Regions from separate parts of the Arthrobacter sp. efr-133-R2A-63 genome, predicted to be linked through region 2. Evidence: riboswitches for the same ligand, from Rfam matches in the RefSeq annotation. Region 2 holds a riboswitch; each other region holds the start of a gene.
What was found. Region 2 has a riboswitch for thiamine pyrophosphate ahead of thiO (glycine oxidase ThiO). Riboswitches for the same ligand answer to the same signal wherever they lie in the genome.
Positions count from the first base shown of each region.

Region 1: another riboswitch for thiamine pyrophosphate. It lies ahead of thiC (phosphomethylpyrimidine synthase ThiC); the one in region 2 lies ahead of thiO (glycine oxidase ThiO).
Region 3: another riboswitch for thiamine pyrophosphate. It lies ahead of QRN45_RS14840 (ECF transporter S component); the one in region 2 lies ahead of thiO (glycine oxidase ThiO).

Region 1 covers NZ_JARVRG010000013.1:112,457-122,876, reverse strand. The annotation lists gene QRN45_RS07130 (RNA-binding protein) at 20-262, opposite strand; gene rpsP (30S ribosomal protein S16) at 264-686, opposite strand; gene QRN45_RS07120 (hypothetical protein) at 883-1,326, opposite strand; gene QRN45_RS07115 (VOC family protein) at 1,397-2,275, opposite strand; gene QRN45_RS07110 (amidohydrolase family protein) at 2,354-3,448, opposite strand; TPP riboswitch at 3,542-3,649, shown strand; gene thiC (phosphomethylpyrimidine synthase ThiC) at 3,645-5,450, shown strand; gene QRN45_RS07100 (alpha/beta fold hydrolase) at 5,457-6,206, opposite strand; gene ffh (signal recognition particle protein) at 6,310-7,878, opposite strand; gene QRN45_RS07090 (glucose-6-phosphate dehydrogenase) at 8,030-9,430, shown strand; gene QRN45_RS07085 (P-II family nitrogen regulator) at 9,518-9,856, opposite strand; gene QRN45_RS07080 (ammonium transporter) at 9,853-10,420, opposite strand, start outside.
Region 2 covers NZ_JARVRG010000004.1:141,561-151,980, reverse strand. The annotation lists gene QRN45_RS01370 (glutamyl-tRNA reductase) at 1-767, shown strand, start outside; gene QRN45_RS01365 (SDR family NAD(P)-dependent oxidoreductase) at 1,321-2,313, opposite strand; gene moeB (molybdopterin-synthase adenylyltransferase MoeB) at 2,349-3,560, opposite strand; gene QRN45_RS01355 (TetR/AcrR family transcriptional regulator) at 3,646-4,302, shown strand; gene QRN45_RS01350 (DUF3107 domain-containing protein) at 4,353-4,577, shown strand; gene QRN45_RS01345 (hypothetical protein) at 4,615-4,917, shown strand; gene QRN45_RS01340 (4a-hydroxytetrahydrobiopterin dehydratase) at 5,015-5,347, opposite strand; gene QRN45_RS01335 (thiazole synthase) at 5,408-6,214, opposite strand; gene thiS (sulfur carrier protein ThiS) at 6,218-6,454, opposite strand; gene thiO (glycine oxidase ThiO) at 6,451-7,755, opposite strand; TPP riboswitch at 7,747-7,866, opposite strand; gene thiE (thiamine phosphate synthase) at 7,893-8,582, shown strand; gene QRN45_RS01315 (RNB domain-containing ribonuclease) at 8,620-10,134, shown strand.
Region 3 covers NZ_JARVRG010000026.1:60,637-71,056, forward strand. The annotation lists gene QRN45_RS14810 (Na+/H+ antiporter subunit D) at 1-1,292, shown strand, start outside; gene QRN45_RS14815 (Na+/H+ antiporter subunit E) at 1,289-1,855, shown strand; gene QRN45_RS14820 (MrpF/PhaF family protein) at 1,852-2,130, shown strand; partial or broken gene mnhG (monovalent cation/H(+) antiporter subunit G) at 2,120-2,500, shown strand; gene QRN45_RS14830 (DUF4235 domain-containing protein) at 2,635-2,895, opposite strand; gene QRN45_RS14835 (NUDIX hydrolase) at 2,947-3,669, opposite strand; TPP riboswitch at 3,864-4,000, shown strand; gene QRN45_RS14840 (ECF transporter S component) at 4,076-4,705, shown strand; gene QRN45_RS14845 (ABC transporter ATP-binding protein) at 4,705-6,327, shown strand; gene QRN45_RS14850 (energy-coupling factor transporter transmembrane component T family protein) at 6,324-7,130, shown strand; gene QRN45_RS14855 (UDP-N-acetylglucosamine 1-carboxyvinyltransferase) at 7,499-9,022, shown strand; gene QRN45_RS14860 (glutamate--cysteine ligase 2) at 9,127-10,371, shown strand; gene QRN45_RS14865 (O-succinylhomoserine sulfhydrylase) at 10,368-10,420, opposite strand, start outside.

The DNA of each region.
Region 1 (10,420 bases), on a different contig from region 2:
ACAAGTATTGCTGAGCGCGTTACCGGCGGCGGTCGGTGTCGACGACGTCGACCCTGACCTGCTCGCCGCCTGCCAGTGCCGCAATCACGGTGCGCAAAGCGCGTGCGGTGCGACCCTGGCGACCGATCACCCGTCCGAGGTCATCCTGGTGAACACGCACCTCGAGGGATTCCCCGCGGCGGTTGTTCTTGGCACTGACCTTGACGTCCTCAGGGCTGTCAACGATCCCGCGGACCAAGTGCTCGAGCGCTTCTGCCAGCAATTTACTCAGCCTCGGTGGTCTCTGCTTCAGCGTCAGCGGGAGCTTCAGTTGCTTCCGACTGCTTGGCCTTCTTGGTGATGGCTTCCGGGATGATGACGGAACCCTTCTCCGGTGCAACGAAAGCAGGCTTGGCGACCTTGGTCTTCAGCGTGCCTTCCTGGCCCGGGAGGCCCTTGAACTTCTGCCAGTCACCGGTGATCTTGAGGATCGCAGCGACCTGCTCGGTCGGCTGGGCGCCGACGGACAGCCAGTACTGTGCACGCTCGGAGACAACCTCGATGTACGAGGGCTCTTCGGTGGGGTGGTACTTGCCGATTTCTTCAATCGCACGGCCATCGCGCTTGGCGCGGGAGTCCATGACGACGATGCGGTAGTACGGTGCGCGCATCTTACCGAAGCGCTTAAGGCGAATCTTTACGGCCACTTTTGTGGTCACTCCTGTTTCTGAAACGGGGTTGAGCCCGTCGTTCTGCACCCGTGGGGCGGGCCATACTTGAGGGTTCCAAAGGACAAGATGCACACACGGAGAGAGGGGCCGCGCAGATCGAGTACCTGTCCATTGTGCCAGATGGCAGACAGTATTTCGAACGCGCGGTCCGTGCGGCGGGTTTAACGCGGCTCTACTGCTCGGCGGACCAGACGTAGAGGCCGGCACGTTCGGCCTTTTCGACGTCGCTCGCGAGCGCCGCCAATTGCTGGACGTACAGCCGGGACTGTTGGGCATCGAAGGGCATGTCCTCTTGGCCCGCCCAGCGTTCGGCGACGTCGTCGAGGATGCTTCCTTCTCCCTCGGTCTCGTAGCTGAGCAGCTCGGACAGGGCACGCACCATGGCTTCGGGGACGCCGAGCAAGGCGTCACTGGTGACGTCCACCAAAGCGAGCTCATAGTCGGCGCCAGCCGCATGCACGGCCGTGCCAGCGAGGTCGCCAAGTTGTTCTACTTCGAAATCGCTGATTCCGGGGATCCGGACCGCGGCGCCGGATACGTCACTGCCCTTCTCCAGGGCAGCGGCCCTCTTGAGTGCTTCATCGTGGGTGGCAACAAAGATTTCAGCAAAGCCCATGGAAACTACTCTCATTCATTCGTGGCGACGGAGCTGCGGCGCGGCGGCCGAAATGCGCCACACCGTCGGATCAAGCGTAGCGGACGGCGACGCGCAGCCGGTTGCGCCACGGGTCCTCGAAGCGCAGCTCCTGGCCGGTGTGGTGGGAGGCGATGCCGGCAACCTTGAGGCGGTCGGCGAGCGCGCCGACGTCGTCGCCTGACGGCACTTCAATGACCACCTCGCCGAGACCGAGCGTGTCCTTGCGCGGACCTGCGCCGCGGCTGTTCCAGACGTTCATGGCCATGTGGTGGTGGTAGCCCCCGGCGGAGACGAACAGTGCCTGCCCGTGCCAGCCGGCCGTCTGCTCGAAGCCCAAGGTGCCGACATAGAAGTCATGGGCGGTCTTGACGTCCCCCACTTGGAGGTGGACATGCCCGACGCCGGCGCCCGCCTCATGCTGGCCGGCCACCGCCGTTTCGCTCAGGTACTGCTGGAGGTAGCGCTGCGGCGGGAGCGGCAGGCTGTCCATGACGACCGAACCGCCGTTCCACTCCCACCCCTCGCGGGGCTTGTCGTAGTAGAGCTCGATTCCGTTGCCCTCGGGGTCGGTGAAGTAGAAGGCCTCGCTGACCAGGTGGTCTGCGCTGCCGACAAAAGCGTGGGGCTCGTACTGCGCTGCGGAGGCAACAGTTGCGGCGAGCGAGGACTGGTCCGCGAAGAGCAGAGCCGTGTGGAAGAGTCCGGCCTCTCCGCGGCCCGGGATCTGGAGCCCGGAGGCGGGAGCGAGGTGCACCAACGGCTTGCCGAGCCGGCCGAAGTAGAGTCCGCCGTCTTGCTCGGCGACGATGTCCAGGCCGAGCGCCCGTTGGTAGTAGTCGCCCATGAGCTTCATGTCCCCCACTTTGAGCATGACGGTGCCCATGGCGAGTTCGGCAGGAAGGAGATCCTGGCTGGAGGTGATGGTCATGTGTAACTCCCGGCTTTTTGCGGCGCCGCCCTTCGGCAACCTCTATACATCTAAATTACTTGAAGCTTCAATTTATTCCTAATGCCCGGCACTTCCGGAAAGGTGTCCCCGCAACACGGTGCATTGCGGCTTCAGCACCGCCTCAAGGGACGCGCGGGGATCGTTTGCGTAGAGCACGACGTCGGCACTGGCGCCTTCGCTGATGCCGTCGGCACCCAGCCACTCGCGGGCGGACCAGCAGGCCGCGTCGAGCGCGGCGGCCGGCGGCAGGCCCGCCTGGTGCAGTTCCAGGATCTCCTCGCCGATCCGGCCGTGCTTGATAACGCTGCCGGCGTCGGTTCCGGCATATACCCGCACTCCGGCGTCGAACGCCTCGAGGACGCGCTCATGCCGACGCTCCCAGAGCGCGATCATGTGGGCGGCGTAACGGGGGAACTTAGCTTCCGCCTGCTTCGCGATGTCCGGGAACGTCGCAATGTTGATGAGGGTGGGGACGATCGGTACGCCTTGGTCCAGCAGCCGGGGAATATGGTGCGGGAGGAGACCAGTCGCGTGCTCGATGCAGTCAATGCCGGCGTCGAGCATGTCGTCGATCGTCCCTTCGGCGAAGCAATGGGCGGTCACCCGGGCCCCCTCGTCGTGCGCCGCCGCGACGGCGTCCTTGACGATGGCCGCCGGAAAGGACGGCCCGAGATCCCCGGCGGAGCGGTCGATCCAGTCCCCGACGATCTTGACCCAGCCGTCTCCGGACCGTGCCTGCTTGCGCACCGCCTCCACCAGATCCTCCGGCTCGACTTCCTCGGCCAGGCCGGGAAGGTACCGCCGATGCCTCGCGATGTGCCTGCCTGCCCGGATGATCCTCGGCATGTCCGTCCGGCGCTGCAGCCAGCGCGTGTCGCTCGCGGAACCGGCGTCGCGGATCAAGAGAGTCCCGGCATTCCGGTCCGCAGTCGCCTGCAAGCGGGCAGTCTCCTCGTCGACGGCTCCGCCCTTGCCCAAGCCAACATGGCAATGCGCGTCGACCAAGCCGGGCAGCACCCATCCGTCCAGCACGACGTCCGGCTTCGCGAGGGGTCGGACAAAGGTCAGCCGTCCGTCGACCGACCAGAGGCCGCGCACATCCTCGTCCGGCCCGCTGAGGACGGTGCCGCTGAATTCGATGATTTCCGCCATGAATCCACCCTAGACTCAGGCGCCGTCGCCGGGGCAGTGACGTCTGTCCTCGGTCACATCTGTCTCAAGGACTCCCGGCTGTGGTAGCTTCGTCTACGACCACACGGGGGCCCTTGCAAGGGCTGAGATCGGGCTGACGCAGCCTGCGACCGTTGAACCTGTCCGGGTAATGCCGGCGAAGGAAGTGAGTAATCCTTTGAGCACCAAAGAAACACAGCTGAGCCCTACCCAAAACGAATCGGCTCAAGAAGTGACCCAGTCCCTCAAGTCGCATTCCCTCGTGTTCCTGGAAGACACTGAGACTGGAATCCGGGTTCCAGTCACGGAAATCGCCCTGGAGCCATCCCCCAACGGCGAGGCCAACGCCCCTTTCCAGGTGTACCGCACCGCGGGGCCGGGAAGTGATCCCGTGGTTGGCCTCGAGCCGTTCCGCAGCGAGTGGATCGAAGCCCGCGGCGACACCGAGGCCTACAGCGGCCGCGAACGGAACCTGCTCGACGACGGCAAGTCGGCCGTGCGCCGCGGCGCCGCCTCGGCGGAGTGGAAGGGCGCACAGCCGGTGCCCCGCCGCGCCGTCGAGGGCAAGACCGTCACGCAGATGCACTACGCCAAACAGGGCATCGTCACGCCCGAAATGCAGTTCGTCGCGCTTCGCGAGAACTGCGATGTGGAACTGGTCCGCAGTGAAGTCGCCGCCGGCCGCGCCATCATCCCCAACAACATCAACCACCCCGAATCCGAACCGATGATCATCGGCAAGGCGTTCCTGGTGAAGATCAACGCCAACATCGGCAACTCGGCCGTCACCAGCTCCATCGCCGAAGAAGTGGACAAGTTGCAGTGGGCCACCCAATGGGGCGCCGACACCGTCATGGACCTGTCCACGGGCGACGACATCCACACCACCCGCGAATGGATCATCCGCAACTCCCCCGTGCCGATCGGCACCGTGCCGATTTACCAGGCCCTTGAGAAGGTCAATGGTGAAGCCAACAAGCTCACCTGGGAGATCTTCCGCGACACCGTCATTGAACAGTGCGAGCAGGGCGTCGACTACATGACCATCCACGCCGGCGTGTTGCTGCGCTACGTGCCGCTGACGGCAAACCGCGTGACTGGCATCGTTTCCCGCGGCGGTTCCATCATGGCGGGCTGGTGCCTGGCGCACCACGAGGAAAACTTCCTCTACACGCATTTCGACGAACTCTGCGAAATCTTTGCCAACTACGATGTCGCGTTCTCGCTCGGCGACGGCTTGCGTCCGGGAGCGACGGCGGACGCCAACGACGCCGCGCAGTTCGCCGAGCTTGACACGCTCGCAGAGCTCACGAAGCGGGCGTGGAAGTACGACGTGCAGGTCATGGTGGAAGGCCCCGGCCACATCCCGTTCCACCTCGTCCGCGAGAACGTCGAGCGGCAGCAGGAGTTGTGCGACGGCGCACCGTTCTACACCCTCGGCCCGCTCGTGACCGACGTTGCCCCGGGCTACGACCACATCACCTCGGCCATCGGCGCCACGGAGATCGCACGCTACGGAACCGCGATGCTCTGCTACGTCACCCCGAAGGAACACCTGGGCCTGCCGAACAAGGACGACGTCAAGACCGGCGTGATCACGTACAAAATCGCCGCCCACGCCGCTGACCTTGCGAAGGGACACCCCGGCGCCCATGAACGCGACGATGCCCTGTCCAAGGCCCGCTTCGAGTTCCGCTGGCGTGACCAGTTTGCGCTGTCATTGGATCCGGTCACGGCCGAATCGTTCCACGACGAGACTCTCCCGGCGGAACCGGCCAAGACGGCGCATTTCTGCTCCATGTGCGGACCGAAATTCTGCTCCATGCGCATCAGCCAGGACATCCGCGACGAATACGGCTCGGCGGATTCCCAGGCGGCCATCGCGGAGATGTACAGCGGTATGCGGGAAAAGAGCGAGGAATTCCTGGCATCCGGCGGCAAGGTCTACTTGCCCGAGCTCGAGGTTCCCGCAGGAAAACGTTGAGTGACGTCAGGAAGCCTGCGCTGATCCGGCGCGGCTGACATCCGCGATGAAGGACCGGATCATCCGGTCTCCTTCAACTGAATCATGAGGCCGGTGTCCTCCAGCCGCAACGCGGTGGAGGGCGCCGGTTTCCTGCAAGTAGCCGGCGATCTCTTCGTACAGGGGCTCCCAACCACCGGTCAGGACAAGCGTGGGGACTCCCGGCACGATGTGCAGGGGCGCTTCCCACGGCGCTGCCTGGAGCCGCAGCCGCCGGGCGGTACGCCGGGCCTCGGGGGTGCTGAGAACCGCCGCCTCCGAGGAAAACGCGCGGCGGACGAATTCGCGCTGGTAATCGTCATCGCTGAGTTCGTGCCGGACCCGGAACAACGGCTCCATGAGTGCCCGGTAAGCCGCGGTGGCCGGCAATTCGGCCGTCAATGAGAGACAAGCCGGTTCCACGAGCACGAGCGACCGGACCAGGTCCGGCCGTTCCACTGCGGCCAACATCGCGGAAATCGCGCCCTGGGAATGCGCCACGACGTGGCCGCCACGCGCCGGCCCGGGGGCTGACGCGGCCTCCCGCGCTCCAAGGCACTCGAGGATGATGTCCACATCGGCGGCAACGTCGGATTCCAAAGGCTCGGCCTGCGCATCGAAGCCGTGGCGTTTCAGGAAGAGCGCATCGTACTGCAGCGCCATGCCGTGTTGTTTCGGCCACGCGGCAGCGCCGAATGTGCCTGCTCCATGGACGAACACAACGCGCTGCTTTTGCATTCCCCCAGCCTATGGCACGGGGCCGACAACCCAACTAACTGGCATTTGTTGTCGTTCCGAGCCCTCAAAACGACATGTATTGCCAGTCAGTTGGGTGGGACGGCTACTTGCCGCCGAGGAACTTGTCGAAGCCCTTGGGCAGGTTGAGCTGCGAGGGGTCGAAGTCGCCGGAAGGCTGACCGAATGCCGCGCCGGTGCGAACGGCCTTCGCCCGCTTGTTCTCGGCGTCGCGCAGTTCCTGGGCAGCCTTGGCGGGGTTTCCGGAACGGGCCTTCTTCTTGGGCGCGTTCTTGCTCGCCTTGCGGGAACCGCCACCGAGGCCGGGTATGCCGGGCATCCCTGGCATGCCGCCGCCCTGGGCCAGCTTCTTCATCATCTTCTGGGCCTGGGCGAAACGCTCCAGGAGGCCGTTGACCTCGGAGACGTGCACACCGGAACCACGGGCGATGCGGGCGCGGCGGGAACCGTTGATGATCTTCGGAGCCAAGCGCTCGTGCGGGGTCATGGAGCGGACAATGGCCTCCACGCGATCGATTTCCCGCTCATCGAACTGCTCCAGCTGCTGGCGGATGTTCTGCGCACCCGGCATCATCATGAGCATTTTCTTCATGGAGCCCATGTTGCGGATCTGCTGCATCTGGGCGAGGAAGTCGTCCAGCGTGAAGTCTTCCTGGTCGGCGAACTTCTTCGCCATCCGGGCAGCCTCGTCCTTGTCCCAGTTCTTCTCGGCCTGCTCGATCAGGGTAAGAACGTCACCCATATCGAGGATGCGGGAAGCCATGCGGTCCGGGTGGAACAGTTCGAAGTCGTCCAGGCCTTCGCCGGTGGACGCGAACATGACCGGCTTTCCGGTGACGGACGCGACCGAGAGAGCGGCACCGCCGCGGGCGTCGCCGTCGAGCTTCGACAGCACGACACCCGTGAAGTTGACGCCCTCATCGAAGGCAACCGCCGTGTTGACGGCGTCCTGGCCGATCATGGAGTCGATCACGAACAGCACTTCGTTCGGGATGATCGCCTGGCGGATGCGGCGCGCCTGGTCCATCATTTCCGCGTCGACGCCGAGGCGTCCCGCGGTGTCGACGATCACGACGTCGTGCAGCTTCTGGCGGGCTTCGTCGACGCCGGCGCGTGCGACGGCGACCGGATCGCCGGTGGGAACGTCCAGATCCGAGGTGGTCCCGGGGTGCGGCGCGAAGACAGGAACGCCGGCGCGTTCACCGACGATCTGGAGCTGCGTCACGGCGTTGGGACGCTGGAGATCGGCAGCAACGAGTACGGGGCTGTGGCCTTGGGCCTTGAGCCACTTGGCAAGCTTGCCGGCGAGGGTGGTCTTACCAGCACCCTGCAAGCCGGCGAGCATGATGATGGTGGGCCCGGTCTTCGCCAAGCGGATACGACGGGTCTCGCCGCCGAGGATCTCCTGGAGTTCCTCGTTGACGATCTTCACGATCTGCTGGCTCGGGTTCAGCGCAGCGGACACCTCCGCGCCCAGGGCGCGTTCGCGGATGCGGGCTGTGAACTCGCGGACTACGGGCACGGCAACGTCGGCGTCCAAGAGGGCACGCCGGATCTCCCGGACGGTGGCATCGACGTCGGCCTCGGTGAGGCGGCCCTTGCCACGGAGATTCTTGAAGGTTGCTGTCAACCGGTCAGAGAGTGAATTGAACACGCGCCGTGCACTTCTTTCAATGGTCTACGAATGGCGGCCGTTCCGACGCACCAATATCTTGACGATTCCTGCCCCAAACAAATCTGACTCAACTGAGGGACTCGACTATCTAGGGTACCAAGACGCGCCCGCAAGATGGCATGCTGGCACAGTGACCAGCAAAACAACAGTAAATACGTTGCTCATCCTAGGCGCCTCCGGAGATCTGACGGGCCGATTGCTGTTACCGGGCCTTGCCCGGCTCGTGGCCAGCGGACTCGCGGACGGCCTGAAGCTTGTCGGAGCCGGTTCCGACCCGTGGACGTCCCAACAGTGGACCAAACGCGTGGGCGGAGCCTTCGAAGATGCCGCCGAGGGTGCAAGTGCCGCAGGCAAGAAGGCAATCGCCGCCCTGGAGAAAAATACCGAATACCATCAAGTGGATGTCACGGCGGACGGCCAGCTCGCGACGCTCCTGGCCGGGCTCGAAGCGCCAATCGCCGTCTATTTCGCGTTGCCACCGCACATCAGCCAGAAGGCCTGTGAGGTCCTCACCGCCCAAGAGCTTCCCGCGGGAACAAGCCTGGTGATGGAGAAACCCTTCGGATCCAGTTCGGAATCCGCCCGGGAACTCAACAAGACCCTCTCCGCCTTGGTCCCGGAAGACCACATCCACCGCGTTGACCACTTCCTGGGCAAGGCCACTGTGTTCAACATCCTCGGCCTGCGCTTCGCCAACAGGTTCCTGGAGCCGGTGTGGAACCGGGAACACATCGAGAAGGTGGAGATCGTCTTCGACGAAGACCTCGCCCTCGAAGGGCGTGCTCGCTACTACGACGGAGCAGGCGCCCTCAAGGATATGATCCAGAGCCACTTGCTCCACATCATGGCGCTGCTGGCCATCGATGCCCCTTCCAGCATCGGGGAGCGCGATCTCCGCGACGCGATTTCGACGGTACTGCGTGCGAGCAGCATCGCCGCGCCGTACAAGAAGTCCACCCGACGGGCGCGCTACACCGCCGGCCGGATCGGTGACCGGGACGTGCCGGACTATGCAGCAGAGGACGGCGTGGACCCTGCCCGGGAAACGGAGACGCTCGCGGAGGTCGAAGTGGGCATCGACACTTGGCGCTGGAAGGGCGTCCCCTTCATCCTGCGCTCCGGAAAGGCGTTGGGTGCCGCCCGGAAAGAGGCGATCATCACCTTCCGGCCCGTCCCCCACCTGCCGACCGGATTCGAGGGCGTGGACTCCCCCAACCAGCTGCGCATCGGTTTCGGTCCTGACACCCTGCAGCTCGACGTCGATGTCAACGGTCCCGGAAACATCTTCATGCTCAATCGCGTGACGCTCAATACGGAACTGAATGCGTCCGATCTGCTGCCCTACGGAGAAGTGCTGGAGGGTGTCATTACCGGCGATCCCCTGCTCTCGGTCCGCGGCGACACCGCCGTCGACTGCTGGCGGATCATCGAGCCCGTGATCAAGGCCTGGGCCAGGGATTCCGTTCCGCTCGAAGAGTACGAGGCCGGCGGCCCCGGTCCCGCGGACTGGCCCACCGCCGTCGGGGGCTAAGCAGGCGGCCGCGCTCCTGCGGAAGCGGACACGCAAGTGGGGCCGGGTACCTTTCCAGGTACCCGGCCCCTCTTCTGCGTTGGTGCCTTAGATGGCCGCTGCGCCCCGCTCGCCCGTGCGGACACGGACTGCTTCATAGACGTCCACTGTCCAGACCTTGCCGTCGCCGGCACGGCCCGTGTTGGAGGAAGCAATCAGCACATCGAGGATGTCGTCTGCCTGCTCATCCGTGGCCAGGACCTCCACGCGGATCTTGGGAAGCAGGTCCACGTTGTACTCGGCTCCGCGGTACACCTCTGTGTAACCGCGCTGCCGGCCGTAGCCGCTGGCCGCGCTGACCGTCAGTCCCTGTACCCCGTATGCTTCGAGCCCCTCGCGGATGGCGTCGAGCTTCTCCGGGCGGACGATCGCCGTGATGAGTTTCATGCCTGGACACTCTCCTTGCCTGATACGGATGCTTCGTCAGCTGCCTCGGGCTCGGCCGAGGACTTTCCGGTGATGAGGTCGTGAAGGGGCTGGAAGCTTCCGCCGTGGCCGCCGACGCCGAACTCGTATGCCGTTTCGGCGTGCAGGCTGAGGTCTGCACCGGCGATCTCCTGGCGTTCGGAGATGCGGAAGCCCATGAGCTTGTGGATCGGGTAAGCGATGATGAAGGTCATCACGCCGGTGAAGACGATCGAGCAGAGTGCCGCCAGGGACTGCGCAACCAACTGGGTGGTCCCGCCGCCGTAGAAAAGGCCCGCGGGACCCTGGGTGGGGGTGGCGAGGAAGCCGATGGCCACGGTCCCGATGATGCCGGACACCAGGTGCACGCCGACGACGTCGAGCGAGTCGTCGTAGCCGAGCTTGAACTTGAGGCCGACCGCGAGGGCCGAAGCAACACCGGCTGCTACACCAAGGGCGATGGCGCCGAGCGGGGAAACGTTGGCACAAGCCGGGGTGATGGCAACCAGGCCGGCGACGACGCCCGAAGCCGCGCCGAGCGAGGTG
Region 2 (10,420 bases):
AGGTTGTTGTCTTCGGGACCGGGGCCTACGCCGGAGCCACCATGTCGCTGCTGCGCGATCGTGGATGCACCGACGTCTCCGTGTACTCGTCTTCCGGCCGGGCCGGCACTTTCGTGGCGACCCGCGGCGGGACCGCACTCGACGCCGAAACGCTCCCTGCCGCCGTCGCCGCCGCCGATGTCATGATCGGTTGCAGCGGGTCGGACACGCGAGTGGAGGCCGCCGAGCTTGCCAAGGTCCGCGCTTTGTCCACCCAGACGCTCATCGCGATCGACCTCGCGCTCACCCACGACTTCGACCCCGCAGTGGGCGAGCTCGACGGCGTCGAGCTCCTGACGCTCGAATCCGTGCGGCTCGCGGCGCCCCAGGAGCAAGCAGAGTCGCTGGCGCAAGCGAGCACCATTGTGTCCGGCGCGGCCGAGGCCTTCGAGCAGGAACGTGAAGCCCGGTCCGTCGATTCGGCCATTGTGGCCCTGCGCCGCCACACGATGAACGTGCTCGACGCCGAGATGGAGAAAGTCCGGGCCCGGCATGGCTGCACCGCTGCGGCCGAAGAGGTCGAGTTCGCCCTCCGCCGCATGGTCAAGCAGTTGCTCCACATCCCCACGGTCCGCGCACGGGAACTCGCCGCCAACGGCCAGCAAGACGATTACGTGGCAGCCCTCGAGGCCTTGTACGGCATCCAGGTGGAACAGCCGGCCGCATCACCGGCGGCCTCGTGTCCTGTCGACCACCAACAAACATCCCAGCAGGCTGAAAGCGCCTAGCCCGCGCGTCCCCTCACGGCCTGGGTCCCCTCGTGGCCCGGGTGGCGTTGTCCACGCTCGAATTCACTCAGAGCATGCCCTCCCCTGATCACCAGCACTGGACATAACAGGATCATGTCCAACAGCAACGACCACGAATGAGCATGTCCCTCTGAGGCGCTGGCTCGCGAATCACCGTGCTGATTTGCCCAGCGCAGAGCATGCCCTCCCCCGATCACCAGCACTGGACATAACAGGAATATGTCCGGCTGCAACGACCACGAATGAGCATGTCCCTCTGAGGCGCTGGCTCGCGAATCACCGTGCTGATTTGCCCAGCGCAGAGCATGCCCTCCCCTGATCACCAGCACTGGACATAACAGGAATATGTCCGGCTGCAATCACCAAGAATGAGCATGTCCCTAGGCGCTGGCTCGCGAATCACCGTGCTGATTTGCCCAGCGCAGAGCATGCCCTCCCCTGATCACCAGCACTGGACATAACAGGAATATGTCCGGCTGCAATCACCAAGAATGAGCATGTCCTTAGGCGCTGCTTCGCGAGCCCCCCGGCCCTACGCGAACGCGTTGACTCCCGTCATTTCTGCGGACACGGCCCACAGCCTTGTTGCGGCTTCCGGATCCACAGCGTGTGCATCCACTCCTTGGTACCGCGCGAGCGGCGAGGCAGGGTCCGTGGGCTTGGCGATGTCGCAGTCTTCGCAGTACACCCCGCCCATGCCTGCCAGTGCCGGCGAGGTGGCTGCCCACGTGGACGTGGCTGCGCCCTGCTCCGGAGTCTTGAAGCCCTCCCTGACGTTGCCCGCATCGTCCATCCATCCCGCCGCGACCATCTCTTCCCGCGGAAGGTAGCGCTGGAGCTCGGTCATGATGCCGCCTGGATGGACCGCGAAGGCCCGTACTCCGGAGGAGCGGCCCAGGCGGTCAAGCTCGACGGCGAACAACGCGTTGGCCGTCTTAGCCTGGCCGTAGGCCTTCCATTTGTCGTAGCCGTTCTCGAAATTGATGTCCTCGAAACGGATGGGCGAGAGTTTGTGCCCGGTGGAGGACAAGGCCACGACGCGGGCCGAACCGGCAGCCGCCAGCGCAGGCCACAGGGAGTTGAGAAGCGTGAAGTGGCCCAAGTGGTTGGTGGCGAATTGGGATTCCCAACCCGGACCCACGCGTTGCTCCGGGCTGGCCATGATGGCCGCGTTGTTGACCAGGATGTCCAGGGTTTCGTTGGATGAGAGGAAACGTGACGCGAAATCCTTCACTGCGTCCTGATCGGCCAGGTCCAAGGCTTCCACCGTCACTTGCTCCGGTGCAAGGCCGGCAGCGGCGAGGACTTCCTTGGCATGTTCAGGACGCCGGGCCGGAACCGTGACCTTGGCCCCGGCGGAGGACAAGGCCCGCACCGTTTCCAGGCCGAGCCCGGAATAACCGCCCGTCACAATTGCGGTCTTGCCGTGAAGGTCCACTCCCGCCACAACGTCCGATGCCGTGGAGCCGTGGCCGAAACCCGATCCGATGGGGTGTTGCGGTGTGGTCATGGATTCCTCGCTCATATCGGGACCTTTCATGTTCACCTGCGCTTGTCGGTTCAGTAAACGGGTTTGCCGGGCTCGACGTCGTGCACCCAAGCGAGGATCCCGCCGTCGAGGTGGCTGACGCGCGTGTAGCCGGCGCGCTGTGCAGCCGCGAGCACCGCCGCGGAACGGGTGCCGCCCTTGCAGTGGAACACGATCTCTTTGTCCTGCGGCAGTTCCGTCCAGGCCTCCCCCGCCAGGATCCGTCCCTGCGGGATGAGCACCGAACCGTCGATGCTCACGATCTCGTGTTCACCGATCTCGCGGACATCCACCAGTTCGAAGTCGCGTTCCCCTGCCGCGCGGGCCTCGAGCATCCCGGAAAGTTCGGTGGCCGTGACCGTCGGAACCGAGTCCCCCGCAGGTGCCGGGATGATGCCGCAGAACGCTTCGTAATCGGTCAATTCGGTGATCGGTTCGGCCTCCGGGTCTTTCGAAACCTTGATTTCGCGCCAGCTGCCGCCGAGGGCGTCAAAGAGCGCCACCCGTCCCAGCATGGAGCGCCCGACGCCGGTGATCAGCTTGACTGCCTCAGTCACCATGAGCGAGCCGACAGCAGCGCACAGCATGCCGAACACGCCGCCCTCGCCGCAGGACGGGACCGAGCCGGCAGGAGGGGCCTCGGGGTAGAGATCGCGATAGCTGGGCCCGTGCTTCTCCCAGAACACGCTGACCTGGCCGTCGAAGCGGAAAATCGATCCCCAGACGTACGGTTTGCCGAGAATCGCCGCGGCATCGTTGACAAGGTACCGGGTGGCGAAGTTGTCCGCCCCGTCCAGGATGAGGTCGTAGCCGGAGAAAATCTCCAAGGCATTGGAGGAGTCCAGGCGGACGTTGTGCAGTTGCACGTTGACGAGTGGATTGAGCTCCTTGATCGCGTCCCGTGCCGATTCGATCTTCGGCCGTCCCACATCTCCTACGCCGTGAATGATCTGGCGTTGCAGGTTGCTGAGGTCGACGTCGTCGTCGTCCACGATTCCGAGCGTCCCCACGCCGGCGGCGGCGAGGTACAGCAAAGCCGGAGAGCCCAGTCCGCCTGCACCTATCACCAGGACTTTTGCATTCTTGAGCCGACGCTGACCGGCCGCACCGATTTCGGGAATAATGAGGTGGCGCGAATACCGTTCCACCTCTTCGGTGGTCAGTTCCGCCGCCGGTTCCACGAGGGGCGGCAGTGTCGAAGAAGGAGAGGGCGGCAACGTTTGGGCAGCAAAAATAGTGGCCATACTCCAAAGTATGCCTGCCGCTGCCGCCCGGTCATATTACTGCGCAGTATTGTGGTCATAACTGCAAAGGAAAGGCGGCAGACAAGTGGCTGAGAGTGCACGTATCAAACAGGAGGCACAGGTCAGGCAGGATCGGACCGGTTCGCCGCGTTCGGCCAGGCTGCCACGCGATGAGCGCAGGGCCCAGCTCTTGAACGCCGCCTTGGAAGTCTTCGTTGCCAACGGGTTCCATGGTGCAGCGATGGACGAAATCGCCGAGACAGCCCATGTCAGCAAACCGGTGCTCTACCAACACTTCCCGTCCAAGCGGGAGCTCTACATGGCACTCCTCGACAGCCACCTGGCCACGCTCACGGACCAGATGCTTACGGCGCTGAATTCGACGTCGGACAACAAGGAACGCGTCCAGGCAGTCATGCGCGCCTACTACCGTTTCATCGCAGGCGATGACCAAGCGCACCGGCTCGTCTTCGAATCCGACCTCATCAATGACCCGGACGTCAGTTCGCGTTTGGAGACGTTCAACCGCACTTTTGCCGACGCCGTCGCCAAGGTCATCGCCGAAGACACCAAGCTGCCCCCGCTGGAGGCCCAGCTGCTGGGCCGGGGCCTGGCTGGAATGGCGCAGGTCAGTGCCCGGTATTGGCTCGAGACCGACGGCGATTTGGACCTCGATGTTGCCAGCGACCTGATCTACCGTTTAGCTTGGCGCGGAATCAGTCGCTTCCCGAAAGAGTCCTAGACTACAAATAGAGGACTGAGTAATTTTTTGATTGGCTGGGAGGCCCCGCTGTGGAAGTAAAGATCGGCATTCAGAATGTTGGCCGTGAGATCGCGCTTGAGTCCGCTCTCGACGCCGAGGCTGTTGCCAAGATCGTGAGCGAGGCCATTGCCAACGGCACGGACCTGCGCCTGACCGATGAAAAGGGCCGTCAGGTCATCGTTCCCGGCAACGTCCTCGGATACGTTGAGATCGGTGCCGAGGAAGTACGCCGGGTCGGCTTCGGCGCGCTCTAAGCTTTTACACCAGAACACCAGCGAGCCAGGAGTCCGCATGCTCTCACTTGTCATCGTGGCGCTAGCCACCATCGCCTCGGGCTTCATTGTCTGGGGAACTGACAAACGCCGGGGCACGTACGGAATCACCCTGCCCGCCGGCGTTTCGGTGGCCGTCGCCATGCTGAGTTGGATGATCTTCATCCAACTTGGCTTTGGCTACCAGCCTGGCGTGACGTGGATCCCTTGGGTCCTGCCCATCGTTCTGGGTACCGTGGCGGCCGCGGTGGCCTCGTACTTCCTGGGCCACCACCGGGCCCGGCACGATACTGCCCAGCTGACCGCGGCCCTGCGGCTCTAGCTGGGGCTGCTCGCACGGGCCGGCGACACTTCAAACAGAGCGGCGACTCCTGTATCCGGGCGTCGCCGTTCTGTTTGCGTGTCGCGGACAAACCGGCTCACGGCAGAGCTTCGGGTCGCGCCACTGCCCCGGCTTCCTTGGCTGCCCGGCTGACGTTCATGGCTGCCCGGACATCGCGTTGGGTTACTTCGCTCCCGGCGTCGTGGGAGGTGTAGCGGATCGACACCCGGTTGTACCTCCAGTCCAGGTCCGGGTGGTGGTTCTGTTGCTCGGCGATCTGCCCGACGGCGGCAATCAGCTCGAGTGCCGCCGCCGACGTCGGGCATTTATAGACCGTGACGAGGCTGCCCAGGCGGTACCGCCAGTCCGGCAGATCCGCCAAGGCGTCGTCGATCGCGGACTTGGTGAGGATGTCATCCTTGCCGGCCATGGGGGGCTCCTTCGCTGACAGGGGATTCACACGAATCCGCCGACGGCCGGCAAAAACCCGCTAGAGAAACTCTGCCCGGCCTTCCATGGCCGATGACGCCAGCGCGTGTTCCCGGCGCGGGATGCGGCCCGCCTGCTTCGCCAGCCTACCGGCGATGACCGCGTGTTTGAAGGCCTCGCCCATCTGCACCGGGTTCTGCGCGCGAGTCACTGCGGTGGCCAGCAGCACGGCGTCGCAACCGAGCTCCATGGCCAGTGCGGCGTCGGACGCAGTGCCGATGCCGGCGTCGAGCACTACCGGCACGGAAGCCCGGGACACGATGAGCTCGATGTTGTGGGGATTCAGGATGCCCAAGCCGGTACCGATAGGCGCGCCCAACGGCATCACCGCCGTTGCTCCGAGGTTTTCCAGCCGAAGCGCCAGCACGGGGTCGTCGTTGGTGTAGGCGAAGACCTTGAAGCCGCGGTCCACCAGCTTCTCCGTTGCATCCACCAACTCCACGGCATCGGGCAGGAGCGTCTGCTCGTCGGCGATGACCTCCAGCTTGACCCAATCCGTTTCCAAGGCCTCCCGGGCAAGTTCGGCTGTCATGACAGCGTCCTTGGCGGTAAAGCAGCCGGCAGTGTTGGGCAGGACACGGATGCCGTGGTCCACGAGCAACTGGAACAGGGAACCTGTCTCCGTCGGTGAGTACCTCCGCATGGCAACGGTGGTGAGTTCGGTGCCGGAGGCCAACAGGGCTGCTCCCAGGCCGTCCAGGCTCGGGGCTCCGCCGGTTCCCATGATGAGGCGCGAGCCGAACTCAACACCATCGATTACCAGGGCGTCGGTTCGGGTGCTTCCTGCGTGAGTGCTTGCTGTGGTCATGGTTCAGCCTCCCTGTACTGCGGTCACGATTTCGAGTTCGTCGCCCTCTGCGAGCGCGGTGGCAGCCCACTGGCTGCGCGGCACCACTTCGGAATTGCGTGCGACGGCGACGCCGATCTTGCGTCCGTCGGCCGCCTGGCCGCTGGGGTCCACAACCCGTCCGGTGATGTGGCTGACGAGTGTGGTCACGGACGCGCCGTCGCTCAGTGTGTGGTCTGCGCCGTTCAATTTGATGTTCATGCGTGGTCCTTCGGAAGGGGATGTGGGGTGTCGGCCGACGGGCCGCCTGTGGATGCCCTTGCTGCAGACAGCGGGCGGGAGAAGCGGTCCGGGCGGAATTTGTTCCACCGCGGATCGACGGTGCCATCCATGAGTCCGACGCAGATTTTCGCCGCTGCAGGGGTGAGGAGCACGCCGTGCCGGAAAAAGCCGCTGGCCACGATGAGGCCGGGCACGGTTCCTTCGCGACCTTCGACACGGCCCAACAGCGGTGCGTTGTCCGGTGTGCCAGGGCGGGCACGGGCGGTCGCTTCGAGGAGCTCCAGTTCGGCGACAGCCGGAACCAGTACCTGGGCGTCGCGGAGCAATTGATACACGCCGCCTGCTGACACAGGGTTGGCTCCTCCCCCGGACGCCGACAAACCGTCTTCGCGTTGCGTTGCGCCGATCACCACGGTCCCGTCGTCGCGCGGAACGATATACACGGGCACTCCGCGCACCATCCCACGGACGGTGGCGGTGACAAGGGGCTGCAGATGCTCCGGGACGCGCAGCCGCAGTATGTCGCCGTACACGGGACGCAATGGCAGCGACAATCCATCCGGCAGGCCGTTCAAGCGGGCAGCATCAAGTCCGTTGGCTACTACTGTTTCCGTGGCGAGAACATTGGCGCCCGAGCCGAGCACCGTCCCGACGACGCGCCCGTCCTCCCACAGGAGGCCCGCCGCAGTGTCGTGGACCGCAAACCCGTCCTCTGCCCCCGCGATCCAGCTCGAATCGCCGGGCTGGTGGTTTGCCAAGGCGGCGAGAATCGCGGCCGAGAGCCGGCGCGGATCCACTTGGTGATCGCCCGGGATATCGAAAGCACAGGAAATCTGCGGGCTCAAGAGCGGCTCGCGCTCCCGCGCCTCGCGCAACGGAACGGATTCCACCACCAAGCCATGGGCGAGCTGGACGTCCCGAAGGTCGGCGAGCGCCCGGCGGTCCGCGGCGTCCGCACCGACGGCGAGGGTCGGCGTCGTGCGGTAACCCGTGCCGCGCCCGGCGCTTGAGCCGGTCACATTGCGTTCGAAGCCCGGCCACAACGCCGATGATTCGAGCATGAGCTCCAGGAGGTCCTCTTCCTGGTAGTGCAATTCGCTGACGGGCGCCAGCATTCCCGCTGCCGCGAACGTAGCGCCGCTGGCCGGTGCGGGATCGATGAGGGCAACCGAACGGCCGGATCTGCGGGCTTCCCCCGCGATGCCGAGGCCAATGACACCGCCCCCGATCACCGCGACATCCGCGTGGAGGGGCCCGTTCCGGGTGTTTGCTTCTTCCATGGAGTCCTTCCCTACGCCGGTACTAGCCGGATCAGGTCAAGCGGTCGGCGCTGAAGCCCTCTCAGCCGCGCGGCGATTGTGACCGCCGCCGCGGCTCCCGCGGTACCAGCCCAGTTTAGAGGAACTACTCTGTTTCCATGACCCAGCACGATGTCCACACCACCGCCCGCCTGTACCTCTGCACCGACGCCCGCAAGCAACAGGGTGATTTTGAGCAATTTGTCGATGCCGCATTCGAGGGCGGCGTGGACATCATCCAGCTGCGTGACAAGACGATTGAAGCCGCCGAGGAACTGGAACTCCTGCAAATCCTGCAATCCGTGGCGCACCGTCACGGCCGTCTCTGGGCAGTCAACGACCGGGCGGACATAGCCTCCCTCTCCGGCGCACCGGTGTTCCATATCGGCCAAAAGGACATTCCGCTGCGCTCGGCCCGGAAGCTGCTCCACGACCCCACCATCATCGGCCTCTCCACGCACACGCCGGAACAGATCGACGCGGCCATCGCCGCGTCCCCCGGCCGCAGCGGCCTCGACTACTTCTGCGTCGGGCCGGTGTGGGCCACCCCTACCAAGCCGGGACGCTCCGCCGTCGGGCTCGATCTGGTGAAGTACGCCGCCAACGCCGTGAAGCAGGCAGACGCTGAGACAGTCGGCGGTGTGGTGCTCCCCTGGTTCGCGATCGGGGGCATCGATCTGGGCAACGTCGAAGAGGTAGTGGAGGCCGGTGCAAGCCGCATCGTAGTGGTCCGCGCCATCACCGAGGCGGAGGATCCGACGGCGGCAGCCCAGGCACTCCTGGCCGCCCTTGACGCTGCTGCGGCCTAGCGAGACGCCGAAAGATTTTGGAGTTACCCTGACTTTCGTGTCACATCAGCGGATAGCCCCGAATGTCAGTGAAACGTCGAACCAGCTCGCGGAAGCACTGGCGGCGCTTCGGACTGAACTCGAGCTGCCTGCAGGCTATCCCGCTGAAGCGCTGCGCGACGCCGAAGCGGCGGTTTCCGGACACACCCTGCCGGTGCAGGACCTCACGGACGTTCCGTTCATCACGATCGACCCGGCCTCTTCCACGGATCTCGATCAGGCGCTCTTCATCGACCGGTCCGGCGATGGTTACAGGGTCCTCTACGCCATCTCCGATGTGCCCTCCTTCGTGCCCCCGGGAGGAGCGCTCGACGCCGAAACCCGCCACCGCGGGCAAACGTACTATGCCCCGGACGGCCGCATACCGCTGCACCCCGAGATCATCAGCGAGCACGCCGGAAGCCTGTTGGCCGGCCAGACGTGCGGCGCGTTCGTGTGGGACTTCGAACTCGACGCCGAAGCGGAGTTCCGCACTGTCTCTGTGGGTCGGGCAAGCGTACGCAGCCGCGCCAAGCTCGACTACAAAGGCGTGCAGGCGGAGATCGATTCCGGCGCGGCCGATCCCGTCCTTCATCTCCTCAAGGAGGTCGGACTCAAGCGGGTGGAACTCGAACGCCGCCGCGGCGGAGCCAGCCTGAACATGCCTGAGCAGGAAATCGTGCAGCTGCCCGACGGCGAGGGCTACAGGATCGTCGCAGCTCCCTCGCTGCCGGTGGAGGACTGGAACGCCCAGATTTCGCTCATGACCGGGATGGCAGCCGCCCAGCTGATGCTCGACGGCAAAGTGGGAATCCTACGGACCATGCCCGCCCCCGATGAGCGTTCGTTGCTCCATTTCAAACGGCAAACCGGGGCGCTTGGCAAACCTTGGACCGAAGGGACCAGCTATGGCGAGTACCTGCGGAGCCTCGATGCCAAGGACCCCCGGCAACTGGCCATCCTCCATTCAGCGGGACTGCTTTTCCGTGGTGCCGGCTACACGCCTTTCGACGGCGAGGTCCCGGACAGCGTGATGCAGTCCGCCATCGGGGCACCCTATGCCCACACCACCGCTCCGTTGCGCCGCCTGGTCGATCGATTTGTCCTGGTCATCTGCGAGGCGCTCAGCAATGGAACCGAGATACCAGCATGGGCCCGGGACGCTTTGCCGAGCCTGCCCGAGATCATGGCGTCATCCGACCAGCTGGCCGCGAAAATGGAGCACCTGGCCCTGGACACGGTGGAGGCAGCGCTCCTTGTCAACCACATCGGACAGGAATTCGACGCCGTGGTGATTTCCGGATCGAAGCCCGCCAAAAACAACGGAAACGGCAACGGGAACAGCCACAACGGCAACAACGGAAACGGCAACGGGAACGGAGCCCAGCACGGCCCCTACGGTGTCGTGCAGATCGCCGAGCCCGCGGTCACCGCTCGTTGCGATGGCGAAATGGAGTCCGGAACGAAGGTCCGCGTGAAACTGCTTCACGCGGACATTGCCACCCGCCAAATCACCTTCGAGCTCCTCCCGTAGCGCACTTCGTTCGCGGGCCCGGGACCGCGATCCGGGGTTTATTGTCCCCAGACGCTAGACTGTGTAAGTAGTAATGGATGCCCGGTCGTTGATTCAGTTCATTTTTTGACATCAACAAGCCCGCCCCTACGCGATCTTGAGATACACCAGCTGGTCCCCAGTGCCAGTATTTAGATAGCCCGCGATCGGCTTCCACTGGATTTGCTTGCGCCCATCCGTGCTCCGGAACGGCCCTGCCACAACCGTTGAGCACGCAGCGCAGCCCAAATGAATAAGGAAAACTCCA
Region 3 (10,420 bases), on a different contig from region 2:
GCCAGGGCATGGCCGACGGCGACCGCGAGGCACCGGTGTCGATCTTCCACCCGACCTACCTGATCCTGGTGGCCGGTGTCTCCAACGCCTTCCTCACGGGTGACCTCTTCAACCTGTACGTGGGCTTCGAGATCCTGTTGACGGCGAGCTACGTGCTCATGACGTTGGGGGGCACCGGTCCGCGCATCCGCGCAGGGGTCACGTACGTGGTGGTTTCCGTCGTGTCCTCGGTGTTGTTCCTGATCGCCATTGCGATGATCTACGGAGCCACTGGAACCATCACGATGGCGGATCTCGCGATCAAGCTGGCCGGACTGGATCCGGGCACCAGGAACCTGCTCCACGTCATGCTGCTCGTGGCCTTCGGGATCAAGGCCGCCGTTTTCCCGCTGTCCTTCTGGTTGCCTGACTCGTATCCGACCGCGCCGGCACCGGTCACCGCCGTGTTCGCTGGCCTGCTCACCAAGGTAGGCGTGTATGCCATGGTCCGGACGGAAACCCTGCTCTTCCCTGGTGACACCTTGAATACCCCGTTGATGGTGGTAGCGCTCCTGACCATGCTGGTGGGCATCCTCGGCGCCATAGCCCAGAGCGACATCAAACGATTACTCTCCTTCACCCTGGTCAGCCACATCGGCTACATGGTGTTTGGGCTTGCCATGTCTTCCGTTGCCGGGCTTGCGGCAGCTGTCTTCTACGTGGCCCACCACATCACGGTCCAAACGAGCCTGTTCCTGGTCACGGGTTTGATCGAACGCCGGGGCGGCAGCTCATCCATGGACAGGCTGGGCGGGCTTGCCAAGCTCTCTCCGCTCCTGGCGCTGCTGTTCTTCATTCCAGCGATGAACCTCGCGGGAATTCCACCCTTCTCCGGGTTCCTGGGGAAGCTTGGACTCCTGCAGGCAGGGATCGCCCTGGGGACACCCTTGTCCATGACTTTGGTGGTGGGGGGAGTGGTCACGAGCCTCTTGACCTTGTTGGCGATCGCCCGCGTCTGGAACCGCGCATTCTGGCGGAAGCCCGAGGACGCTGAGTACCCGGCCCCCGTCCTGAAAGACTCTGCGGCCGTCGGGCTGCTTCCACGGACCATGGTGGGGCCGACCGCCGCGCTGGTGGTCTTTGGCGTGGCCCTGACCGTCTTTGCGGGTCCGCTCTTCCAATTGGCCGGAAACTCTGCGACCCAGATGCTGGACCGTACGGCGTACATCCATTCCGTGCTCGGCGGGAATGCGAAAGTTCCGGACATCGCTGGACCGGATACGTCGATCCCAGCGCAGGGAGGTGGAAAGTGAGCCGCAAGCGGATCTCGTTCCGCACCGAGTTGCCCCTGCTGGTCTGGCTGGTGGTCGTCTGGGGTGCGCTCTGGCGGGACTTCAGCCCCGGCAATCTGGTGTTCGGTGCGCTGATCGCCGTGGTGGTAGCCAGGGTCTTCTACTTGCCCCCTGTGGAGCTCAGCGGGCGTTTCAACGTGCTGCGGGCCATTCCTTTCGTCGTGGTGTTCCTCGGTAAAGTGGTGGCCGCGAGCTTCCAGGTCATGTACCTGGCGGTCTTCCGGGGTCCTTCGGTAACCAACGCGGTGGTTGCTGTTCCCCTGCGCAGCCGTTCCGACCTTATGGTGACGGCCACAGGGCATGTGATTTCGCTGATTCCGGGTTCCTTGGTGGTGGAGGTGGATCGCTCGACGTCCACGCTCTACATCCATGGGCTCAATGTGCGCAACGTTGTGGACACCGCCAAACTGCGCAAGGAAGTCCAGGACACCGAAGCCTCGCTGATCCGGATCATGGGTACCCGGGCCGAAATGGACGCACTCCAGGCCGAAGGCCGGCCTGCAACGAGGGGAGCCGGCTCATGAAGGACATCGTGCTGATCGTCACGGCGGTGATTCTTAGCCTCGCGGCGGCGGGCGCAATCTACAGGATCGCCGTCGGGCCTTCGCTGCTGGACCGGGTGCTCGCCTCGGACGTGCTGCTCGCCATATTGGGCGCAGCGCTGGCCATCGACATGGCCGTCAACAGGCACCTCAACAACCTTGTGCTCCTCGTCGCCCTGACGCTGATCGGGTTCGTTGGCTCGGTGACGGTGGCCCGCTTCGTGGCCGACCGAAGGGGACAAGTCAATGACTCCTAATGCCACCGGAGTTGACGCAGTGATCGATGTGGTCACGGCAGTGCTGCTGATTGTTGGTGCGCTGATGTCATTCGGCGCGGCAATCGGCCTGTTGCGGTTCCCGGACCTGATGAGCCGCATGCACGCAGCCACCAAGCCCCAAGTGCTCGGGTTGTTCCTTGTCTTGGCGGCCATCGGGCTTCAGATGCGCGAATGGTGGGTGTGGCCGATCCTGGCCGTCGCCTGGATCTTCCAACTGCTGACCGTGCCCGTGTCCGCACACATGGTGGGCCGCGCAGGCTACCGGACCAAACACCTCCACCCCGAGCTGCTGAGCATAGACGAACTCGAGGCTGTGGTGGTGCGGGCAGCCGGTCAACGGGCAGCGGAGAAAGCCCAGGAAGCGGCTTCGGAAATGCGCCCCACCGGGAGCACGCGCGACGACGGGAGGAGTGCCCGGGAGAGCGGCAACGCCCGCGACGCCCGGGATAGCGGGAGCGCGGGCGCTAACGACGGGCCGTCCGCTTAGACGACGTCCTGTGTCTTTTCGAAGTGCGAGATGGCGCGCTTCGTACCCCGCCCCGCTACAACCTGGATGACGGCGCTCACAGCGGCGGAAATCAGGGCGAAGGTCAGGGCGGAACGCAGGCTCGCTTCCATGTCGTCGTTGCCCTTGGGTGGCTTGTTGCCTGTGGTTTTTTCCCACAGGGCGTTGACGAGCTTGGTGCCGGCAAAGCCTGCGCCGATGCTTACTCCGGTACCGAGCAGTTTGAAGAAGAAGTTCATTCCGGGACTCCTTGCGGGAGGAAACAGGACCGTCCCCAGCCTAACCCCACTTCAGGGCAGTTCCGGAGCATCGGATGGCGGCTGGTGCCTCAGCCGGAAGAACTCCTGCAGGGCCCCCGGCTTTGGACGCACGGGAACGATGTCCCGGCTCTCCCCCAGCACCGCTTCCATCGTGCCGAGGGCGAGGAGCTCATCCAGCAGCGCCAAGGTGGGCGGCATGAGCTTGAGCGTTCCGGCGGCTTCGGCATCAAGGATTGCGCGGACCGGCATCCACAGGGAGGATGACGCTTCCGTGGTCTGGTGCCTTGGCTCGGCACCGGAAACCGGGCAGGCAAGGTAGAAGTAGGTGTCGAAGCGCTTGGGCTGGTCTGCCGGGGTGACCCAGTTGGCCCACGGACGGAGGGTGGCGGCGTCGAGCTTCACCCCGGCCTCTTCGAAAACCTCGCGCTGTGCGGCCGCCAGTACGCGGCCGGCGTTGAAGCGGGCGGAAGAGGGCTCGACGGCGATGCTGCTCCGGTGCCACGCGGCAGCGTGCCGCTCCACGACGTCGTCCGCGAAGTCCCAGCCGGAGCTGTCCGATTGGTCCACCCGCCCGCCGGGGAAAACGACCATTCCCGCGGCAAAGTCCATCGTGGTCACCCGGTGCTGGACGAACACTTCCAAAGCGCGCGCCGCATCTTGAAAGCCCTCCGGAACCGCGGCGTCGCGGACCAGGATCACGCTCGCGGCGAGTCTCGGTTCGGCCGTGCTGTTCGCTTCGTCAATCCCTGCCAAGACCGCTCCTTTGCCTGCGCTTCTGCGTCACATTCTGCTGGATCATTCTCCCAGTTTCCGCGGCAGCCCGCGTCATTCCGGGCAGGACTGCGCCCAACCCGCGAGTGATCCAGCAGAATCCGCCGATTCGCGTTCCGGCACAGCGCCCGCAACCCCGTCAAGGTGTAAACTGAACCACGCCCAAAAGGGCGGATTGATAACGACAGGGGAGCGCCGCCGTCGGGCTCGCAGCAATGCGGCACGGAGGACGGGCGCTGAGAGTGCGGACAGCCGCAGACCCTCGAACCTGATCCGGCTAGTACCGGCGCAAGGGAGTCGAGTTCTCATAGTGTCCGGAACCGGCGCGGCGGAAGCCGCCCGCAGGAAACCGGAAACACTTTCCCCTCCTGTTCCTCAGGAGGACAAAATGACTGGTATTTCTGCAAAGCGGGGCCTCACCAAGCCTGCCTACAATTGGCGCGTCGTGGACATTGTCGTGGCGGCGCTGATCTCCATCGCCGGTGGCGTGATCTTCTGGGCATGGGACCAGATGGCTCTGGTTGCCACGCCTATGTCCGCCGGCTACCCGCCCCTGAGCGGCCTGATCGCCGGCGGGTGGATGATTCCGGCAGTCTTGGGCATGCTCATCGTGCGCAAGCCCGGTGCTGCGATTTTCTGCGAGACGGTGGCTGCCACCAGTGAGCTCATCATGGGTTCGCAGTACGGCACCACGGTGCTGATCTCGGGCCTGCTCCAGGGCCTCGGCGCGGAACTCATCTTCCTGGCCTTCATGTACAAGAAGTTCAACCTGCCGGTGTCACTGCTGGCCGGTGCCGGCGCGGGCCTGTTCTGCGGCCTCAACGATTCCTTCCTGCCGTGGGGCTGGAACATCGCCTACGAACCCGTCGACAAGCTCGCGTACATCGTGTTCTGCACCATTTCCGGTGCCGTTATTGCCGGAGCTTTGTCCTGGGTTGCGACACGCGGCCTGGCCAAGACGGGTGTCCTGAGCGCGTTCGCGTCCCGCAAGGCCGCTTCGGAGCCCGTCTTTTCCTGATGCCCAGTCCTGATTCCGGCACCCCTGCTGCGGTGCGACCCGCCGCCATTTCCGCCCAAGGCTGGGGCTGGCGGCACGCCGGCCGCACCACGCAGGCCATCCATGCCCTCGACCTGGACATCCGCCCGGGCGAGCGCGTGCTCCTGCTCGGCCCCTCGGGCGCGGGCAAGTCGACGCTCCTGCATGCACTGGCCGGTGTGCTGGGCGAGGAAGGGGACGACGCCGACGAGACCGGCTCGTTGCTGGTGGACGGCGTGTCGCCGAAGGCCCAGCGGGGCCGTGCCGGACTCATGCAGCAGGACCCGGAAACCCAGGTGGTGCTTTCCCGGTTGGGCGACGACGTCGCGTTCGGTGCCGAGAACCTCTGCGTGCCGCGGGAAGAGATCTGGAAGCGCGTCGGTGAAGCGCTCGACGACGTCGGGCTGCGGAATAGCGCGAGCGGCAACTTTGCGCTCGACCACCCGACGTCGGCCCTCTCCGGCGGGCAGAAACAGCGCCTTGCGCTGGCCGGCATCCTGGCGATGCGGCCGGGATTGATCCTGCTGGACGAGCCGACCGCCAACCTGGACCCCGCCGGCGTGCTGGAGGTCCGTGACGCCGTGGGCCGCTGCCTCGACAAGACCGGCGCCACGTTGGTGGTGGTGGAGCACCGGGTCTCCGTCTGGAAAGACCTCGTGGACCGGATCGTGGTGCTCCAGCCTGGCAGTTCTTCCTCTGCGGGGGGCTCGACGCCGGCGGTTCTCCTGGACGGCGATCCCGAGACGGTGCTGGTTCAGGCAAGGGACATGCTCATTGCTGCGGGCGTCTGGGTGCCCGGGTACGTCCCGGCCACCCGGCCACGTTCGGGTACAGCGGCCGGCTCGGGGGCCGGCTTCGAGGCGGGGAGCTCCGGGGCGTCGGGAGGGGAGTTGCTCCTCGCCACCCGGGAGCTCGCAGTGTCCCGTGAACGGTCGCGGCGCCGGGGTTTCACGACGATCCCGCCGCTTCCCGTGCAGTCCGGTCTCGACGCCGAGGTGCTCGCCGGGCAGGCACTGACCATCACGGGCCCCAACGGCGCCGGAAAATCCACCTTCGCCTTGACCCTCGCGGGGCTGCTGGCGCCGGTGTCCGGCGCGGTGACTGCCGCCGTCGGGCTCAGCGACGGCGCCGGCACGGACCCGTTCAAGTGGAAGGCCCAGCAGTTGATCTCGCGCATCGGGACGGTCTTCCAGGAGCCGGAGCACCAGTTTGTCACCGGCCGCGTGCTCGACGAGCTCATGTTCGGCCCCAAGCACCTTGGCCACGGCGAGGAGCGGGTGGACGAATTGCTGGAGCGTCTGCGCCTTCGGCATCTGGTGGACGCCAATCCGTACACGCTCTCCGGGGGCGAAAAGCGCCGGCTGTCCGTGGCCACGGTGCTCGCCGCGCACCCCCGGGTCCTGGTGCTGGACGAGCCCACCTTTGGCCAGGACGCGAACACGTGGGCTGAGCTTGCCTCGTTCCTGTCCGAACTGCTCGATGCAGGAACCTCCGTTGTGTCGGTGACTCACGATCGGGAATTCAGCTCCGTCCTGGGTGGCACCGAGATGCGGCTCGAGCCTGCGCTCCGGGGCGGGGCCCGGCAGGAAGCAGGTGCGGCATGAGGGAAGCCTTGACACTGCGCGGCAACAATGCCCTCCTGACACGCGCCAATCCGTTGGCCAAGTTCGTGTCGGTCTTCCTGATCACCCTGGTGCTGGCGTTGTCCATCGACCTGGTGTCGGCTTCGACGGCGCTCTTGGGCGAACTGGCGTTGTTCCCGCTCGCGGGCCTTACCGTGCGTTTGCTCTGGCAGCGCGGCTGGCCGTTGATCATCGCGGCGATACTGGGCGGCTGGAGCACAGCGATCCTGTCGGCTGGCAGCGGCAGGACACTGCTCGACGTCGGGATCTGGTCAATCAGCGAAGGCTCGCTCCAGCTGGGAGTCGGCTTCATGCTGCGCGGCCTTGCCATAGCGCTTCCGGCCATCCTCCTGATGAGTTGCACCGACCCCACCGATCTTGCCGATGCGCTGGCACAGAAGGCGAAACTGCCGCACCGTTTTGTCCTGGGTACCTTGGCCGCGCTGCGGCTCGTGGGGCTCATGGCGGAGGAGTGGCAGACCATCGGCATGGCCCGGCGCGCGCGGGGTGTCGGCTCGCACGGAAGCCCGCCGCAACGGGTCAAGGCCATGCTCGGCCAAAGCTTCGGGCTGCTGGTCCAGGCGATCCGTCGGGCGTCCCGCTTGGCCGTGACCATGGAGGCGCGGGGCTTCGGCGGGGGACAGCGGACCTGGGCCCGTGAATCAAGCTACAGCCGCCTGGACGTCTGGGTTCTGGCCGGCGGGGTGGTCATCGCAGCCGCAGCCGTGCTCGCGGCCCAATGGGCAGGGACGTGGCACTTCGTCTGGCTGAAGCAACCCAACTAGCTCGCATTTGTTGTCGTTTTGGCGCCTCATAACGACAACAACTGTTAGTCAGTTGGGTGCGCCAGATCCAATCCAGGCGGGCGTCGTCGTCGATGGCTGCCGCCAGCCTGATCGGGTCCGGAAAGGGACGGCCCGCTTCGGGGGTTCACTCGAGAGAGGCTTTCGCGGCGGGCGCGAACCTGTCAACCCCCGGCGCTTTCGGTGCCCGGAATCCGGCGGGGAATTTTGTTGACCCCCAGGTTCGTTGTAATTCACGAGTGACCAACTTCAGAACGTGAATATCGCACGAGGTGACTATTGTTCGACGGAATCGGCGTGTTGCATCACAAAATATCTGATCAATAGACCATCTGTGATATTTGTTGATTATGACTCAACCGACTGCCGAACATGTAGGTCTCCTTCTTCGTGACGCCCGCGGCGAAAAGGGTTGGACGCAGGGACAGCTAGCCTCGGAACTGGGCACCAGCCAAAGCGCCATTGCACGCATGGAACAGGGCAAGCAGAATCTCAGCCTCCGCATGATTGAGCGCCTTGAGTCGATCTTCGGGCGAACCATCGTCAAGGTCGGAAAACGGCAGATGACCCACCTGCGCGTAGAAGGCGGACGCACGCTCTCGGGCTCGGTGGACGTCAACAGCAGCAAGAATGCCGGCGTCGCACTGCTTTGCGCGAGCCTCATCAACCGCGGCACCACCACCTTGCGCCGGCTTGCCCGGATCGAAGAAGTCAACCGGATCGTCGAGGTCCTGACCTCCATCGGCGTCGAATGCACCTGGCTGAACGGCAACGATCTGCGCATCCGCCGCCCGGAAACCCTGGACCTCGCCTCCATGGACGTGGAGGCCGCGCGGCGAACCCGCAGCGTCATCATGCTGCTCGGCCCGCTCCTCGATGAGGCTGCCTCATACCAACTGCCCTACGCTGGCGGTTGCGATCTCGGGACCCGCACCGTGGAACCGCACATGCAGGCGTTGCGGCAGTTCGGACTCTCGGTGGAGGCCAAGTCCGGCTTCTATTCCGTGCAGGCCCCGCCGGCCGACGGCGAGGACCGCACTTTCGTGCTTACGGAGCGCGGCGACACCGTAACCGAGAACGCCATCATGGCCGCCGCGCACCGCAGCGGTACCACCGTGATCCGCAATGCCAGCCCCAATTACATGGTGCAGGACCTCTGTTTCTACCTGCAGAGGCTCGGTGTGCTGATCGACGGCATCGGGACAACCACCCTCAAGATCACGGGCCGTCCGGCGATCGACGTCGACATCGAGTACTTCCCGTCGGAAGACCCCATTGAAGCCATGAGCCTGATCACGGCGGGCATCGTGACCAACTCGGAAGTCACCATTTGCAGAGTCCCCATCGAGTTCATGGAGATCGAACTGGCCACGCTTGAGCAGATGGGCCAGCAACTCGACATCTCGGGGGAGTATTTCGCGCGCAACGGGCGGACCCGCTTGGTTGATGTCACCACCAAGCCATCGCGATTGCGTGCGCCGGAGGACAAGATCCACCCCATGCCCTTCCCCGGGCTCAACATCGACAACTTGCCGTTCTTCGCGGTCATCGCCGGCAATGCCGAGGGCCAGACCATGATCCACGACTGGGTCTACGAGAACCGGGCGATCTACTTGACCGAGCTCAACAAGCTCGGCGCCCAGGTCCAACTCCTCGATCCCCACCGCATCTATGTCAATGGCCCCACCAAGTGGCGTGGTGCCGAAGTCGGATGCCCTCCGGCCCTCCGGCCCGCAGCTTGCCTGCTGTTGGCCATGCTGGCGGCCCGCGGCACGTCCGAGTTGCGCAACATCTACGTGATTGAGCGCGGCTACGAGGACCTGGCCGAGCGGCTCAACACCATCGGCGCGAAGATCGAGTACTTCCAGGACTGACGGCGTCGGATTCTGCACGATCATGTGATCCAGCAGAATCCTTCAGCGGCGCCCCCAAAATCTCGATCTGTCTCCGCAAGGCTGCCATGGCGCACAATTGTTCCGTGCGCACTTTTGGTGTGGAAGAGGAATTGCTGATCGTCGATCCCGTGACCGGCGAGCCGCTCGCGCTTGCCGACGCGCTCCTCGCTGGCGCTGCCGATGACGGGCCCGCCCACGACGGCCCCGAACCTGGACCCACCCTTGACGAGGTCGACGGCCCCGATACCGGCCTAAGCCACGAACTCAAACTTGAGCAGATCGAAACCCAGACCCGGCCATGCCGCAGCTATGCCGAGCTCTTACACCAGATCCGCAGGGGCCGGGGCCTCGCGAGTCACGCCGCCCGGCGCCACGGCGCGCGGATCGCCGCGTTGGCCACGTCGCCCGTGGATGCCGCGTTGCACACCACTCCGGATCCCCGGTATGCCATCATGCTCGAACGCTTCGGCATCACCGCACACGAACAGCTCACGTGCGGATTCCACGTCCACACCTCGATCGAGTCTCCCGAGGAGGGCGTGATGGTCCTGGACCGCATCCGGGACAAGCTCGCCGTCTTCACCGCGATGAGCGCCAACTCCCCCTACTGGCGGGGGCTGGCCACGGGCTTTGAAAGCTATCGGACGCAAGCATGGAACCGCTGGCCTTCGTCGGGGCCGTCAGCCATCTTCGGATCCCTTGCCTCCTACCGGCGGGTTGTCCGGAGGCTCATCGAAACGGGAGTGTTGCTGGACGAGGGGATGGTCTACTTCGACGCCAGGCTGTCCCGGCACGTTCCCACGGTGGAGGTCCGGGTGGCCGATGTCTGCCTCCGGGCCGAGGATGCGGCGCTCATCGCCGTCCTTGTCAGGGCCCTGGTTGAGACGTCTGTTCGTGAATACCATGCCGGAATAGAGCCGGCGGCCGTGCCCACGGCGCTTCTGCGGATGGCGTCCTGGCAGGCAAGCAACTTCGGCCTGCGCACCGAGCTGCTGGACTTCGGGACCTTCCGCCCTGAGCCCGCCGCGGACGTTGTCTGGTCCTTGGTGGAGTATCTGGAACCTGTGCTCGCCGAACAGGGCGAATTCGACTTGGTCCAAACCGGCGTGGCAGCCATCCTGGGCCGTGGCAATGGCGCCATCGAGCAGCGTGGTGTTGCCGAACGCTGGAGCGGCAGCAACGGGGGCGCGCCCGACGCCGCCGGGCTGGCCGCCGTCGTCGAGCACGCTGTTCAGATCACGATGCGCTCAGAGCGGGACGAGAGCGACACCAAGCCGCAGCCCGTCCTCACCTGGGTGCGCCAAGACTGGCGCGAAGCGCCGGGCTAGACCTGCTTGAGGGCCCGCTCGAGGTCCCCGATGAGGTCGTCCACATCCT